Regions from separate parts of the Burkholderia sp. AU33423 genome, predicted to be linked through region 4. Evidence: riboswitches for the same ligand, from Rfam matches in the RefSeq annotation. Region 4 holds a riboswitch; each other region holds the start of a gene.
The links. A riboswitch is a leader RNA that binds a small molecule or an ion and turns the genes downstream of it on or off. The one in region 4 is predicted to bind cobalamin.

Region 1 (3,782 bases), on a different contig from region 4:
AGGTGACGGTGCGCTGGCCGGTGCCTTTTTTCGCCAGACGCAGCCATGCTCCGGCCGAAGTGGTGCCGTTTTGCTCTAACCAGTTTTCCCATTCGGCCTGACTGGTAAAGGTTAGCGCGCATTCGGTCATGTCACTGTCCTGAATGGTTGACTACATGTGCGGGGAGGGCGTCCGCAGTCTAACAGTGTTGATACGGACGGCAACGTGCGCGGTGCGACGAAAGACTGGCCGCTCGGTTGCCGTCAGTCCGTCGCCCGGTTTTGGGGTGGCATCACCCGTTTCAAGCATCGGTCGCGCAGGCATCGGATACGCCGTTTCAAATGGGAGGCCTCGCCACCTATCCGGCCAAAGCCTCCCCATCCCCGTCAGAACGTATAACTCACCTTCCCGAACGCCGTCCGCCCAAGCGTGTTGTACCCATACGCGGTCATGTACTGCCGGTCGAACAGATTCGACACCGTCGCCGACACCGTCAGGTGTGAATTGATCCGGTACGACGCGCGCAGGCCCACCGTCAGATACGAAGGCAGATAGGTCGAATTCGCCGGATCGTCGAACGTCGTGCCGCCATAAAGCAGCGACGCCCCCGTGCTCAACGCATGCAGGTGCAGTTCATCCCACGTGTGATCGATGTTGAGGCTGACCGTCTGGCGCGGCCGGCGGTTGAGCCACGAGTCGTTGGTTTCGTCCTGCGGATTCAGGATCCCGACCGCGAGGCTCACCGGCGTCGAGCGGCCGATCGTCCCCTTGTACGACAAGTCGATGCCACGAATATGCGCGCGGCCGATGTTCATCGGCGAGAACGTCGCCGGGTTGTACGCGATCAGGTTGCTGACGCGCGTATCGTAGATCGCGGCCGTGAACGTACCGTACGACGTGTTCGCATCGACCGCAGCCTCGACCGACGTGCTGCGTTCCGGGCTGAGGTTCGGATTGCCGTAGCCGGGGTAGTACAGGTCGTTGAACGACGGCAGCTTGAACGCATTGCCGTACGACACACGCGCCGTGTACACCGGCGTGATCGCCCACGACAGCGCCGCGTTACCCGTATTCACGGATTGCCCGGCGATGATTTCATGACGCCCCGCGAGGAACATCGTCACGCTGCCGAGCGTTGCCGACTGGTGCAGCGAGAACGCGGAATCGTTGCGCGTCGGCACGCCGTTCGGAATGTCGACCGGCAGGAATGCCTGCTCGCGCGTGAAGTCGTATGCGAGCTTGGTTTCGCCCGACAGCGGCAGCCCGAACAGATGGAATCCGCGCGCCTGATGCGTCAGCGACGTCGACGTGCTGATGCGCTGCGAATTGATCTGGTCGGTCGGGATGGTCGGATCGCTCGCGTAGATGAACCCGCGATCGTTCGCATAACCGAACGACTGGTCGAACTGCGTGTCCGGCGTGATATCGAGGTGGAACGCGATACCGGTCGTCAGCTGATGATCGAGCTGGCGGTTCGCAAAGCCGCGGTTGTCGTAGGACAGATCGGACCGGTGATACAGCGCGAACGTCGAGATCGACCAGTTGTCGCGCGCGTAGCCGAGGCGCGCGTCGAGATCCTGCGCGTGGTACGGGTTGCGGCCCGCCTCATGCCCGTACGCGAACGGCCGCGTCGCGTCGATGCCGGCCGTGTTGTACGAGTGCAGGCCGAGCGAGTAGGTGAGCCCGCCGAGCGCGGCGAGCGGCCCGGTCGACGGCACCGTGCCCGACGTGCGCAGCTGCGTGTCGAACGTCTTGTTCGACCCGCCGCCGAACGACACGGTGGTCTGGTTCGGCTGGTTGGCCGCGCGGCGCGTGAAGAGCTGCACGACGCCGCCCATCGCATTGGCGCCGAACGACGCGGCGGCCGGCCCCGAGATCACTTCGACACGTTCGAACGCTTCGGTCGGCAGGTCCGCCCACGGCGCGATGCCGGTGGTCGGCGAGCCGATCCGGATGCCGTCGATGAACACGGCGACCTGGCTGGCCGACGAGCCGCGGATGCTGACCGACGCGGACGAGCCGGGCCCGCCGTTCTGCGAGACGGTCACGCCGGGCAGCGTTGCGAGCGCCTGCGTGATGCTCGGGTCGCTCGGCGACAACCGGTCGAGATCGGTGCGCGTGAGCACCTGGGTCGTCGCATAGCGCTGGTCGAACGACTCGGGCAGGCGGCGTGTGTCGGTCACGTTGATCGTCTGCAGGTCGGCGCCTTCGGCGGCCGGGGCCGGTTGCGCAACCGAGGTGTCGCCGGCTGCGTGGGCGAGCGGCGAGAGAAGCGCGGTCGCGGCGGACGTGGCAAGGAGGTGTCGAATCTTCATGAGGCTGTCGTTGTGGTCGGGCTGCGCATGCGTCGATCGTGGGCGGGCGGCGGGCAGCGCCGGTTTTGTTATCGGTGAGCGGGTTATCGCGCGACCGGGCCGAGCGGGCCGCGGTCGCGAGCATCGGCGCGGCACATGCCGGCGGACGCGATCAATACGGAGCGGCGCGCGCGAGCAGGCGGGCCGTGCATGCCGGCGGCGTGCCGGCGCGACGCTTCCGGTGAGGAAGCGGATGCGGTAACAGTGGACATCGGGCGGATCCTGAGGTCGGGCCGTCCATGCAACGGGCGACCGCCAATAGCGGTGCCTGGCGCGCCGGGACACCCCGCCCGGTGCGGCTGCTTGGACCTCGGGTCGATGGCAGGTCTCCTGGCTCGCGGGTCGTCATTCGTGCCGGCCTTCCCGGTTTCCCAGTGGCATGCAGTGGCACGGATTCGCCGCTCACAGTTGCGGGGGCAGCCGCAGACTCGAGGCGCGGCCTCTCCTGCGTTCCCTTTTGATCCCATCCCTGGGAACGATCAGCGCGCAAGGGTAATGGCGTGCGCTCCGGCGCGTCAATTGTCGGGCCGTGCGGGGATGCGAAAAAACGTCATCGGCGCGCAAAAACTTTCGAAATCCTTTCCTTCATGCGTCGATGGCGCGTTTCATGTCTGACGAAATGGCGTGGTTTGCTGCCATGCAATCGCGCCGAAACCGGCTCGGGGCGACACCCGTCCACCTGACGAACGCGCGACGGAATGCTTCCTCGCCGCCGAACCCGAGATGCGCGGCGATCCGTGCGACCGGCCAGTCCGACTCGCGCAGGCAGCGTTGCGCGGCCTCGGCGAGACACTGCTCCCGCAGCACGTGATAACCGCTGCCTTCGGCGACCAGCCGCCGCCGCAACGTCGCCTCGCTGACGCCGAGCCACGCGGCCAGCTCGGCGAGTGCCGGCAACGCCTGCTCGTGCGCGAGCGCCGCATCGAGAAAGCCACGCACCTGCTGCGCCCACGACACGACGGCCGGCGCCGCATCGATCAGGCGAAACGGAAAATCGACGAGAAACGCGTCGAGCTCGGCCGGCTGCCGGGTCACGCGGCACGCGAGCCGTGCGGCATCGAACGCGAAGCCGTAGGTCTGACGGCCGACCTCGACGGGCGCGTTGAACAACCCGAGCAGCGGCATCGCGTCGTCGCGGCGCGGATGGCCGAGCCAGACGTCGGTCGGCCGCAGCGGCTGCCCGATCAGCCAGCCGAACAGCTGCAGATAGCAGAACAACCCCGTCAGGTCGACGAGGCACGCGGCCGGGCTGCGTGTGCGGCGCAGCGAATCCATCCGGAACGTCGCGCGCCCGTCGCGCACGGAGAGCGACAGCGCGCCGGCGCGCGGGGTCAGCATCTCGCCGAATTCGCGCGCACAGCGGATTGCGTCGGCCAGCGTCGCGCAGCTCAGCAGGCAGCGGCACATCAGGTCGACTTCGCGCTTGCGCATCGGCGGGTGGCCGTCGC
Region 2 (3,782 bases), on a different contig from region 4:
CACGTCGTGCACGGGGCCGGCCCACGCGTGGCCGCGGCCGTCGAGCAACAGCGCATGCGTCGCGAAACGCCGCGCGAGATTCAGATCATGGCACGAGAACAGCACCGTGCGCGGGCCCGCGTCGAGCCAAGCGGCCAGCGCGGTCAGGCAATCGATCTGGTGATGCAGGTCGAGATGGGCGAGCGGCTCGTCGAGCAGCATCGACGGCGCGTCCTGGCACAGCGTCGCGGCCAGCGCGACGCGCTGCCGCTCGCCGCCCGACAGCGACAGCACGTCACGCGACGCGAGCGCGGTCAGGTCGAATGTCGCCAGCGCATCGCGCGCGGCCGCGCGGTCGCCGTCGCGCTCCCAGCCCCAGCCGCCGAGATACGGAAAGCGGTTGAGCAGCGCCGTGTCGAACACTGTCGCGCTGAATGCGTCGTGCAGTTGCTGCGGCATCAGCGCGCGACGCTGCGCAAGCTGCTCGGGTGGCCACGCGGCAAGCGGCCGGCCGTCGACCTCGACGTGTCCGCCGGCCGGCGGCTGCAGCCCCGCGAGGGTCGCGAGCAGCGTCGTCTTGCCCGCGCCGTTCGGCCCGGCGACACACCAGATCTCGCCGGGACGAAACACCTGGGTGAAGCCGTCGAGCAGCGTACGCGCGCCGGCCTTCAGCGTCAGGCCGACGGCCGCGTAGTTCATGTCGCCGGCCGTGGCGTGCAGTGCGGCCCCCGTCATCGCATCGGCCTCCTCAACAACATCCACAGGAACACCGGCACGCCGATCAGCGCGGTCATCACGCCGACCGGCAGTTGCGCGGGCGCGATCACCGTGCGTGCGAGCAGGTCGGCCGCCATCACGCCGCCGCCGCCCGCGAGCATCGCGGCCGGCAGCAGCATTCGCTGGTCATTGCCGAAGGCGAGCCGCAGCGCGTGCGGCACGACGAGGCCGACGAAGCCGATCGTGCCGGCCGTCGTCACCGCTGCCGCGGCGGCCAGCGACGCGACGAGATAGATCCGCACGCGCAGGCGCGCAACGGGCACGCCGAGCGCGAGCGCGGTCGCGTCGCCGCGCAGCAGCACGTTCAGTTGCGGCGCGGCCGGCAGCGCGACGCAGGCGGCCACCAACAGCGCCCCCCACGCGAACCACGGCGCAGTCACGCCGTTCAGGTCGCCGGTCAGCCAGAAGATGATCCCGCGCAGCCGTGCATCGGGCGCGAGCGACAGCAGCAGCGTGACGAGTGCGCCCCACCCTGCCGCGATCACGACGCCCGTGAGCAGCAACCGCGGCGACGCATCGCGCGATTCGCCGCGCCACAGCTCGCGGCGCGCGAGACCGAGCACGAGCGCGACCGACACGAGCGAGCCGGCGAACGCCGACGCATCGACGAGCCACCACGCGCCACCCGCGATCATCGCGACGAGCGCGAAGCCGGCCGCGCCACCCGACACGCCGAGCACGTACGGCTCCGCGAGCGGATTGCGCAACAGTACCTGCAACAGTGCACCGGCCAGCGCGAGCAGCGCGCCGCACGCGAAGCCCGCGAGCGCGCGCGGCAGGCGCAGCGTGCGGACGATATCGGCGAACAGCGCGTCGCCGCCATGCGGCACGAGCGACGCGAGCGCCTGCCATGGCGACATCGGCACGCTGCCGATCGACAGCGACGCGACGAACAGCAACGCGACCGCCGCAGCCAGCGCGGTCCAGATCGCGGTGGCGCGCGCGGCGCTCATGCCGCGCACGGCGCCGCACACGACGTGCGGCGCACCCGCTTGCGGCAGCGGGCCGGTCGTGACGTGAGCGCCGCGCGGACGATTGGGGTCAGCATCGAAGAAGATTCCGTGAAGCATTGCGCGCCCCGCCTCCCCGCAGGCCGCGCGTCACGAAGCCCGTGCGGGCTCCCCGTCTCGGCCGGTATCCGGGCTGGCGGCGGTCCGGCTCGCCTTCCCGCGCGATCACGCGCAGTGGCCCGCGTCCGCATGCAGGACCTGCACGCGAAACGCGCCCGAGCCGGCCTGCGTCACGAGACGCGGCCGCTTACCGTTGCGGGGGCAGCGCAGGTTGGCGGGCTTCCGGCGCCCGCGCCCTGCTTCCCGTTTAACCGCGCGTTCCACGCGCGAGCACCGAGGCGGCGCCAGTTTAGGAGCGGGTCGCGCGAGCGTCAAGGAAGCGTCCGGACACGCACGGGACGCGCTGATTCGCGGCAAGAAGCAGGGGTGTTACGACTGGAAACGTTACAGATGTCGGATTGCGCGTTATTCCGCGCTAAAATGCTGGGTCTTTAGAGGACGCAGCAAATGCTCAACGAACTCGAAACCCTATCTCAAAATATTGGCCGTCTGATTTCGCTGAACAAGCGCTATCACTCGGAACGGCTCGCGCTCGAGGAGCAGGTCGCGCAATTGCGCGCGGATGCGGACACTGTCCGCGCGGAACTCGCGCAACTGCGCGACGAACGCGATGCACTTGCGGCCGAGCGTGACACGCTGTCGGCAAAGATCGACGACGCCCAGGTGAAACTGAACGCGATTCTCGAAAAGCTGCCGCGCTCGAAAAGTGTGGAGCAAGCCGACAACCAGCTCGACCTGCTGGATGCGCAGGCGCGTACGGATGGCGATGACGCGGCCAGCCACGGAGAACATGCATGAGCACCAAGCAGATCGAAGTCTCGATTCTCGGTCAGGCCTATCGGCTCGCCTGCTCGGCCGAGACCGAAGCGGCGCTGCTCGAAGCGGTCGCGCGCGTCGACGCCGAAATGTCGAAAATCCGCTCGAACAGCTCGGTACGCGGCACCGATCGCATCGCCGTGATGGCGGCGCTGTCGCTGGCGTCCGAATTGCTGCGACTGCAAACGAGCGTGCGGCACGGTGAAGCATTTCCGGCGGAGGAAATCCGTCGTACAATGCACCAGATGAACGAACAGCTCGGCGCGGTGCTCGCACAGCACGAGACGCAGTAACGTTTTAATCGATGCGTCGATTCCCCTTGATCTCGGCGATCAACGGTGGTCAAATTGGCGCATCGAATCACAGTTCAGTCAGCTTCCCTGCCTGGTTCGCCAAGGTCATATATTCCTTGAACCAATGCCATGTGCACGGTTGCGGAAATTTGTAGCACGGGCGCGCGCGTCACTCTGTCTGATGTACCCGAAGTGCTGCTAACTGCGACCAATTCTGAACCTCAGGTTCAGGATGCCGGCCTAGCGGCCAAGGCGGGGGCCTATCCAACGGCATCGGGAACTCCCGATGCCGTTTCCTTTTGCAACAGCCCTTTCTGCGTCGATCACGATCCATGCAATACTGGCTGATGAAGTCCGAACCGGACGAAGCAAGCATCGACGATCTCGCCAACGCACCGCAGCGCTCGCTGCCGTGGACCGGCGTGCGCAACTATCAGGCGCGCAATTTCATGCGCGACACGATGAAGATCGGCGACGGCGTGCTGTTCTATCACTCGAGCTGCCCCGAGCCGGGCATCGCGGGTCTCGCCGAAGTGTCGTCGACGCCCTACCCCGACCCCACGCAGTTCGATCCGAAAAGCCCCTATTACGACCCGAAGTCGACTCAGGAAGCACCGCGCTGGCTGCTCGTCGACGTGCGCTTCGTGAAGAAGTCGCCGCTCGTGCCGCTCGCGGCGCTGCGCGAACACGACGAACTCGCCGACATGCGCGTGCTCGCGCGCGGCAATCGGCTGTCGATCACGCCGGTCACGCGCGCCGAATGGCGCTTCATCACCGAAAAGCTGATGAAGTAGGCGCGCGCCAAAGGTCAAATCTGGTCAGTACGCGCCGCCGGCACGGAACTCGC
Region 3 (3,782 bases), on a different contig from region 4:
CGCTCGTCGCGACCATCATCGCGCAGAACACCGCGCCGCAATGGTGGCCGCTCGCGCTCCAGTACACGAGCGCCGCGATCGTGTCGTCGCTGTGCGTGTGGCTGATCTCGCGCCGCGTGAGCATCGACGATGCGGGCGCGCCCCGCAAGACGGCCGACACGTTGCCGCGCGCAGCACGCACGGCTTGACGCACACGCGCACCGGCCCGGCAGCTTCGCCCGCCCGGTGCTCGTACATCTGGGGGCGGCCGTCTGGCCGCCCTTCCTGTTTTCCGCACCGCGCCCCGATCAGTGCACCTGGTTGCGCAGCGTCTTCGCGGCGGCGACCATGTTCGTCAGCGCCGGAATCACTTCCGCCCACTGGCGCGTCTTCAGGCCGCAGTCCGGGTTCACCCACAGGCGTTCCGCCGGAATCCGCTCGGCCGCCTTCTTCATCAGGCCGACGATGTGCGCCTGCGTCGGGATGTTCGGCGAATGAATGTCGTACACGCCGGCCCTATTTCGTTCGGATTCCTGCACGCCGTTCGCGGTGATGCGGAACGATTCGACCGCCCACTTCAGGTACTCGCCCCACTGCGCGCGGCGCAGCGGCAGCCGCGCAGCGCGGCCTCGTCGATCGACTATCTGGCCGCGTTCGTCGCGCTGGCACGCGAATCGACGTGGAGCGCGCCGCGCATGCTGCGCTAGGCGCGCCCCGTAGCAATGCGCGTCAGGCGGCGCGCATGCCGATGCGTTCGGTACGCTCGACCCATGCGCCGAACAGCAGGCCGATCGTCGTCCACATGATCGCCTGCATGCCGATGGCCGCCACGCGGAACTTCCACAGCAACGCCGCCGGGAAATCGGCCGGCAACTCGCTGACCGACGGCAGCCCGATCTGCACGGCCGCGATGATCGCGACGAACACGAGCCCGGCGACGATCGACGCGTTCCACTGCCCGAGCTTCGCCAGCAGATGGCGGCGCACGCTGACCGAGAACACCATCGTCGCGACCGAGATCGTGATCATCAGGAAGAACAACCCCGTGCGATAGCCGATCGTGTCGGGGTCTCCGACCGACGGCGGATTGGCCGGGTACTTGATGTTCGGCACGATCACGAGCGCGACGAACGACGCCAGCGCAAGCCACGCAGCCAGCGGCCGTGCCGGGAGACGGCTGCCTCGGCCATACGCATACGCAAAGACCAGCGAGAACAGCCCGCCGAATGCCGCGCCGTAGGTCACGACGCCCGTCAGCAGACCGAGGCCGGCTTGCGTGTGGCGGCTGACCAGTTCAGGTTCCGGTGCTTCGCCTCGGGCGGCTTCGGCTTTTTCTTCGAAGGAGATTGCCTGATCGACTTGCGGTTCGCCGACGATTTTCGCGAAACCGAACGTGAGGAGGCCTGCGGCGATGCCTGCGAGCATCCCGCGCATGAGCAGCTTTCCGACCATCGTGAACTCCGCGTCAGTGGCAGGGGAAGCCGAGCAGATGGCGGCCGTCGTGGACGAACTCGTGGACATACATGCCCGGCACGAGCGACGTCGCCCCTTGTTCCGCACCGACGAAGTACAGCGCGAGCAACAGGATCAAGCCGACGAACACGGCCCACGGCAACAGTTCACGGACGGGGATGGGTGCCGGCACGACCGCCGGCTTCAGCACTGCTTCGCTCATGGATGCACCTCAGGGGGAATCGCGCCCCGACAAATGTTGGATGGGTACGAAGGCAGGTCTGGCTTCCGGGATCATGGATCACCGGTTACAGTGGCGCGACCGCGCCGGGATTGCACCGGCTTCCGCGTTTCGTATCGGGCGAATTGTACGCGCGAACGTTCGCGTATTGAAGCGGCGGCAGGTGATCGAATTCACTCGTCCCGGCCCATCCGAAAATCGACATGAACATGCATGCCTCGCTGCGCCTGATCGCACACGCCTCGACCCGGGCAATGCGCACCGGTACGTTTCCCGACGACGACCCGCTCGACGCGCACGGGCTCGCCGACGCCGCGGCGCTGCACGATCGGTGGGCACGCGTGACCGGCGCGCTCGTGCTGTGCAGCCCGGCCCGCTGTGCGGTGCAGACCGCCGATGCGCTCGGCCTGCATGCCGACATCGATGACGCGCTGCGCGACATCGACTACCGGAACTGGCGCGGCAAGCGGCTGCACGACCTCGCGCGCGACATGCCTGACGAAGTGGGCGCGTGGATCGGCAATCCCTGCGCGTCGCCGCACGGCGGCGAATCGTTCGATGCAGCGATGCGCCGCGTCGGCACATGGTTGAACGCGCTGCAACACGGCCGCGACATCGTCGCCATCACGCATGCGCCGATCGTTCGCGCGGCCGTCGCACATGCCATGCGACTGGATCCCGGCGCGGCAACCCGCATCGACGTCGCACCGCTGTCGTGCACGACATTCGCTGCGGCGCCGCACGGATGGACGTTGATCGCCGACGACGATCGGCGCGACACTGCGACGTAGCCGCCTGCCATGTTGCGTTCGCGATATCGACCACGACACAAGCCGACGTGTCGCGTCGTATTGCAATTGCCTGGCGATGTTCACCTTACATCGCTGTAAGACACGCCGCCCGTTGTCCCTGCTGTCATCAAACTGACTGCTAGCCGAAGCTAGGATCGGTCGCGGTTCCCTTACGAGATACCGTCATGAATCAGCCTGCTTCGTCTGCCCCGAGCAATTCGGGTTCCGTCGAGCGTACCAAGCAGCTCGGCTATGCCGTCTTCCTGCTGGTGCTCGCGATCGGTGCGGTCTATATCGCCACGCACCTGATCGACGATCTGTCGCCGATGCGCGAAGGATCGCTGTTCCCGTACCTGATGCTCGGCGCCGCGCTGCTGATCGCGCTCGGCTTCGAATTCGTCAACGGTTTCCACGACACCGCGAACGCGGTGGCGACCGTGATCTATACGCACTCGCTGACACCGAACGTCGCGGTGATCTGGTCCGGCCTGTGGAACTTCCTCGGCGTGATGATCTCGAGCGGCGCCGTCGCGTTCGGCATCCTGCAACTGCTGCCGGTCGAGCTGATCCTGCAGGTCGGCAGCGGTGCGGGCTTCGCGATGGTGTTCGCGCTGCTGATCGCCGCGATCGTATGGAACCTCGCGACCTGGTATTTCGGGTTGCCGTCGTCGAGCTCGCATACGCTGATCGGGTCGATCATCGGCGTCGGGCTGATGAACCAGCTGATGCACGGGCCGTCCGGCACGAGCGGCGTCGACTGGGGCCAGGCGCTCGGCGTCGGCAAGTCGCTGCTGCTCTCGCCGTTCGTCGGCTTCCTGTGCGCGGCGCTGCTGCTGCTCGTGCTGAAAACCCTCGTGCGGATTCCGGAGCTGTACAAGGAGCCGCCGAAGGACCAGCCGCCGCCGTTCTGGATTCGTTGCCTGTTGATCCTGACCTGCACGGGCGTGTCGTTCGCGCACGGCTCGAACGACGGGCAGAAAGGGATGGGACTCATCATGCTGATCCTGATCGGCACGGTGCCGACCGCCTATGCGCTGAACAAGGCCGTCACGCCGGCCGAGACACAGACCTTCGTGGCGGTCGCGAACCAGGCAGCCGCGACGTTCGGGAAGTACACGAACGGCGTTGCACCGTCCGCGAACCCGCGTGCCGACGTCGAGCTTTACGTACAGCATCGCGAACTGACGCCTGCCGTGATCCCCGCCGTGCAGCAGTTATCCGCGTCGCTCGCGACCGCGGTCGGTGCATCGGGCTCGATGGCGGCCGTGCCGCAACGTGACGTCGACAACGTGCGCAATACGATGTATCTGGTGTCCGAA
Region 4 (3,782 bases):
GAACAGCCCCATCACGCCCTCGATCAGGATCAGGTCGGCCTCGCGTGCGGCGTCGGCCAGCAGCGCGCGGCAGCCGGCCTCGCCGACCATCCCGAGGTCGAGCGCATGCACGGGTGCGCCGCTCGCGCGTTCGAGCAGCATCGGATCGAGAAAATCGGGCCCGGTCTTGAACACGCGCACGCGGCGGCCGAGCCGGCGGTGCAGCCGCGCGAGGCCAGCCGTCACCGACGTCTTGCCCTGGCCCGACGCGGGCGCACTGACGAACAGCGCGGGGCAGGCGGGCATGCTCAGAACTCCACGCCGCGCTGCGCCTTCACGCCTTGCTCCTTGTACGGATGCTTGACGAGCCGCATTTCGGTGACGAGGTCGGCCGCGTCGATCAGCGCGTCGGGCGCATGCCGCCCGGTCACGACGACGTGCACCGAATCGGGACGCGCGGCGAGCGTCGCGAGCACTTCGTCGAGCGGCAGGTACTCGTACTTCAGCACCGTGTTCAGCTCGTCGAGGATCACCATCCGGTAATCGCCGCTCTCGATCATCCGGCGCGCCTCGTCCCAGCCTTTGCGCGCGGTCGCGATGTCGGCGTCGCGGTTCTGCGTGTTCCACGTATAGCCGTCGCCCATCGTCACGAAATCGCATTCGGCCACCGCGCCGAGGAAGTCGCGCTCGGACGTGTGCAGCGCGCCCTTGATGAACTGCACGACACCGAGCCGCATGCCGTGGCCGAGCACGCGCACGGCCATGCCGAATGCGGCCGTGCTCTTGCCCTTGCCGTTGCCGGTGTTGACGATCAGCAGGCCCTTCTCGTTGACGGCGGCAGCCTGCTTCTTCTCGTGGCCCGCACGGCGGCGTTCGGTCATCCGTTGATGGGATTCGGCGTCGGTTTTCATCGGATTCGTCCTGTCGAAAGAAAGCGAAACAAAGGGTTCAAAGCGGGCCGGCGAGTGCGACCGTCACGCCGTCCCGGATGGATTTGGGGCCCAGCAGCCGGCCGTGCGGCGCCGCGAGCTGCGCGCACGGCTCGGCCACGCCCGCGACGCCGAAGCGGGCGAGCGCGGCGGCCGACGGGCCGCTCGCGGCCAGGTCCGGGTGTCTCGCGAGTTGCGCCGCATCGAACGCGACGAGCGGCCAGCCGCGTCGCGCGCACAGCGTGCGCAGCGCGCGGGCGCGCGCCTTGTCGGCGAGCGTGGCCACGAGCGTCGGTTCGGCGGCCGGGTACGGCATCAGCGCCGCGCGGATCGCAGCATCGAGTTGCGCGGCCGTCACGCCTGCGCGAAAACCAATGCCGAGCGCGACACGCATCATGCGCCGCCGCCGAGCGCGGCACGTACCGCCGGATCGTCGGCGAACGCCGCGACGCGACCGATCACGACGATCGCCGGCGAACCGATGCCGGTCGTGCCGATGCGTTCGACGAGCGTGTCGAGCGTCGCGAGCACGTGGCGTTGTTCGGGGCGCGTCGCGTTCTCGATCGCCGCGCACGGCGTCTCGCCGGGCAAGCCGCCTTCGCGCAGCGCCGTTGCGATCGCGTCGAGCCGGCGGATGCCCATGTAGATGACGATCGTCATGCGCGTGGCCGCGAGCGCGCGCCAGTCGGGTTCGTCGGCGCCCGCGCCGTGGCCCGTGACGAAGATCACGCCCTGCGCGTCGCCGCGCTGCGTGACCGGGATGCCGATTGCGGCCGGCGCGGCGATGCCCGCGGTGACGCCGTTCACGACCTCGACCGGGAATCCCGCCGCGCCGAGCGCGGCCAGCTCCTCGCCGCCGCGGCCGAACACGAACGGATCGCCGCCCTTGAGCCGCGCGACGCTGCGGCCCGCGCGCAGATGCGCGAGCATCGCGACGACGATCGTCTCCTGCGGCGTCGACGCATGACCGCCGCGCTTGCCGACGTGCTCGATGTGCGCATCGGCGCGCGCATGGCGCAGCACGTCGGGATTCACGAGATCGTCGACGAGCAGCACGTCCGCCGCGCCGATCGCGTGGACGGCCTTGAGCGTCAGCAGGTCGGCGTCGCCGGGGCCGGCGCCGACGAGCCAGGCGCGGCTCATCGGGCGCGGCACGGCGCGCACCGTGTCGTCACAGCGGAAAAGGGCAGGCGGGCGGCACGGCGGCGGCCAGCGGACAGGTAAACCATGGCGGATCGAACGAAGCCCGCGCGGACGCGGGCGGAATGCGCACCTCATCCGTCCCCCGCGGATCGGGCGTTCGGCGAGCGTCGGGCTCGCCCCTTGCGTCGGCCGGTATCCGGGCTGGCCGCTTGCCAGGCCGCAGCCTTCCCGCCCGGCTGACGGGCAGTGGCATCGTGGGCGGCCTGGGCGCGTGCGCGGGGAAGCGCGTCGCGCGGGCGGCGTACCGTTGCGGGGACAGCACAGGCCGGGCGGTGGTCCGCCTCCTGTTTCCCGTTTAACTGCAGGCGCGGAATGCGCATGCGAGCACCGAACGCGGCGCTACGATAGCACAGCGACTCCCCCGCGCGAACCGCCGCGCACGGCTTCCGGCCACGCGCGGCGGCCATCCGGAACCGGGCCCGGCGGCCCGCTTCGCCTTGACGCTCCCCGCACCGCCGCCTACACTCGCACGCGTTTTGGTGCTCGCGCGCGCCGCTCCGGTGCGCGCAGTTAAACGGGAAACAGGGAGCCTGCCTGCGCCGCAGTCGAGCCAACCTGTGCTGCCCCCGCAACGGTAAGCGAACGCGTCGCGCGCATGCGCCACGCAACGCCGCTTCGCCGCATGCCACGCGCGTGCGGACGACCGCCACTGGATGCCGCGCGCATCCGGGAAGGCGAAGCGGCGTGTTCGTCAGCCCGGATACCGGCCGAAACGTTGGGGTTCAGCGCCGCGGGGAGGCGGCGCATCGTCCACGGCCGCAGCAGGTCCGACGCCCGCGCATTGCCCGCTTCCTCCACCGATCCGTCTCCGCGCGAACCCGCGCCGGCCGGCGTGGCGAATGGCAGGCAGCGCGAGCCGGGCCGGCAGCAGCCGTGTTGGCATTCACGATGTCGACCGTTCGCAAGGAAGCACCATGTCCGATTCGTCGTCCCGCCCGTCCCGCGACTGTCCGTCCGGATCGCGCGGCGGCATGCCCGCGATCCGCCAGACGAACTGCCACGCCGCCATCGACGCGACGATCCCGGGCTGATTCCATTTTCGACACAGGACCTACCATGACCCTACGCAAGCTTCCCGTCACGATCGTCACGGGCTTTCTCGGCAGCGGCAAGACGACGCTGATGCGCCACATCCTGCAGCACGCCGAAGGCCGCCGCATCGCGGTGATCGTCAACGAATTCGGCGAGCTCGGCATCGACGGCGAAATCCTCAAGGGCTGCGGCATCGGCTGCGAGGATGCCGAAGGCGCGCAGGGCGAAGCGGCGGGCCAGCTGTACGAACTCGCGAACGGCTGCCTGTGCTGCACCGTGCAGGAAGAGTTCTATCCGGTGATGGAAGCACTCGTCGAGCGCCGCGCGGACATCGACCACGTGCTGATCGAGACGTCGGGCCTCGCGCTGCCGAAGCCGCTCGTGCAGGCGTTCAACTGGCCGACGATCCGCAACAGCTTCACGGTCGACGCGGTCGTGACCGTCGTCGACGGGCCGGCCGCCGCAAGCGGCCAGTTCGCGGAAAACCCGCAGGCCGTCGACGCGCAGCGCCGCGCCGATCCGAACCTCGACCACGAATCGCCGCTGCACGAGCTGTTCGCCGATCAACTGTCGTCCGCCGATCTCGTGATCGTGAACAAGGCCGATCTCGTCGGCGACGCCGAGTTCGCGCAGATCGAA

Region 1: it holds a riboswitch for cobalamin, as region 4 does, so the genes downstream of both, CFB50_RS26470 (TonB-dependent receptor domain-containing protein) here and cobA (uroporphyrinogen-III C-methyltransferase) in region 4, are expected to answer to the same signal.
Region 2: it holds a riboswitch for cobalamin, as region 4 does, so the genes downstream of both, CFB50_RS13600 (FecCD family ABC transporter permease) here and cobA (uroporphyrinogen-III C-methyltransferase) in region 4, are expected to answer to the same signal.
Region 3: it holds a riboswitch for cobalamin, as region 4 does, so the genes downstream of both, CFB50_RS31265 (CbtB domain-containing protein) here and cobA (uroporphyrinogen-III C-methyltransferase) in region 4, are expected to answer to the same signal.

The regions. Positions count from the first base shown of each region.
Region 1 is NZ_NKFH01000007.1:1,757,525-1,761,306, reverse strand. Features, by position in the region: gene CFB50_RS26475 (YdeI/OmpD-associated family protein) at 1-130, opposite strand, end outside; gene CFB50_RS26470 (TonB-dependent receptor domain-containing protein) at 367-2,295, opposite strand; cobalamin riboswitch at 2,638-2,830, opposite strand; gene CFB50_RS26465 (AraC family transcriptional regulator) at 2,920-3,782, opposite strand, start outside.
Region 2 is NZ_NKFH01000005.1:245,493-249,274, forward strand. Features, by position in the region: gene CFB50_RS13595 (ABC transporter ATP-binding protein) at 1-714, opposite strand, end outside; gene CFB50_RS13600 (FecCD family ABC transporter permease) at 711-1,826, opposite strand; cobalamin riboswitch at 1,869-2,119, opposite strand; gene CFB50_RS13605 (ATPase) at 2,274-2,624, shown strand; gene CFB50_RS13610 (cell division protein ZapA) at 2,621-2,935, shown strand; RNA gene ssrS (6S RNA) at 3,017-3,198, shown strand; gene CFB50_RS13620 (EVE domain-containing protein) at 3,268-3,729, shown strand.
Region 3 is NZ_NKFH01000007.1:2,843,603-2,847,384, forward strand. Features, by position in the region: gene CFB50_RS31250 (MFS transporter) at 1-188, shown strand, start outside; partial or broken gene CFB50_RS31255 (5-methyltetrahydropteroyltriglutamate--homocysteine S-methyltransferase) at 288-620, opposite strand; gene CFB50_RS31260 (CbtA family protein) at 709-1,431, opposite strand; gene CFB50_RS31265 (CbtB domain-containing protein) at 1,445-1,654, opposite strand; cobalamin riboswitch at 1,689-1,826, opposite strand; gene CFB50_RS31270 (histidine phosphatase family protein) at 1,876-2,463, shown strand; gene CFB50_RS31275 (inorganic phosphate transporter) at 2,649-3,782, shown strand, end outside.
Region 4 is NZ_NKFH01000004.1:1,366,142-1,369,923, forward strand. Features, by position in the region: gene CFB50_RS09040 (cobyrinate a,c-diamide synthase) at 1-285, opposite strand, end outside; gene cobO (cob(I)yrinic acid a,c-diamide adenosyltransferase) at 288-890, opposite strand; gene CFB50_RS09050 (cobalamin biosynthesis protein) at 928-1,305, opposite strand; gene cobA (uroporphyrinogen-III C-methyltransferase) at 1,302-2,051, opposite strand; cobalamin riboswitch at 2,222-2,458, opposite strand; cobalamin riboswitch at 2,572-2,837, shown strand; gene cobW (cobalamin biosynthesis protein CobW) at 3,168-3,782, shown strand, end outside.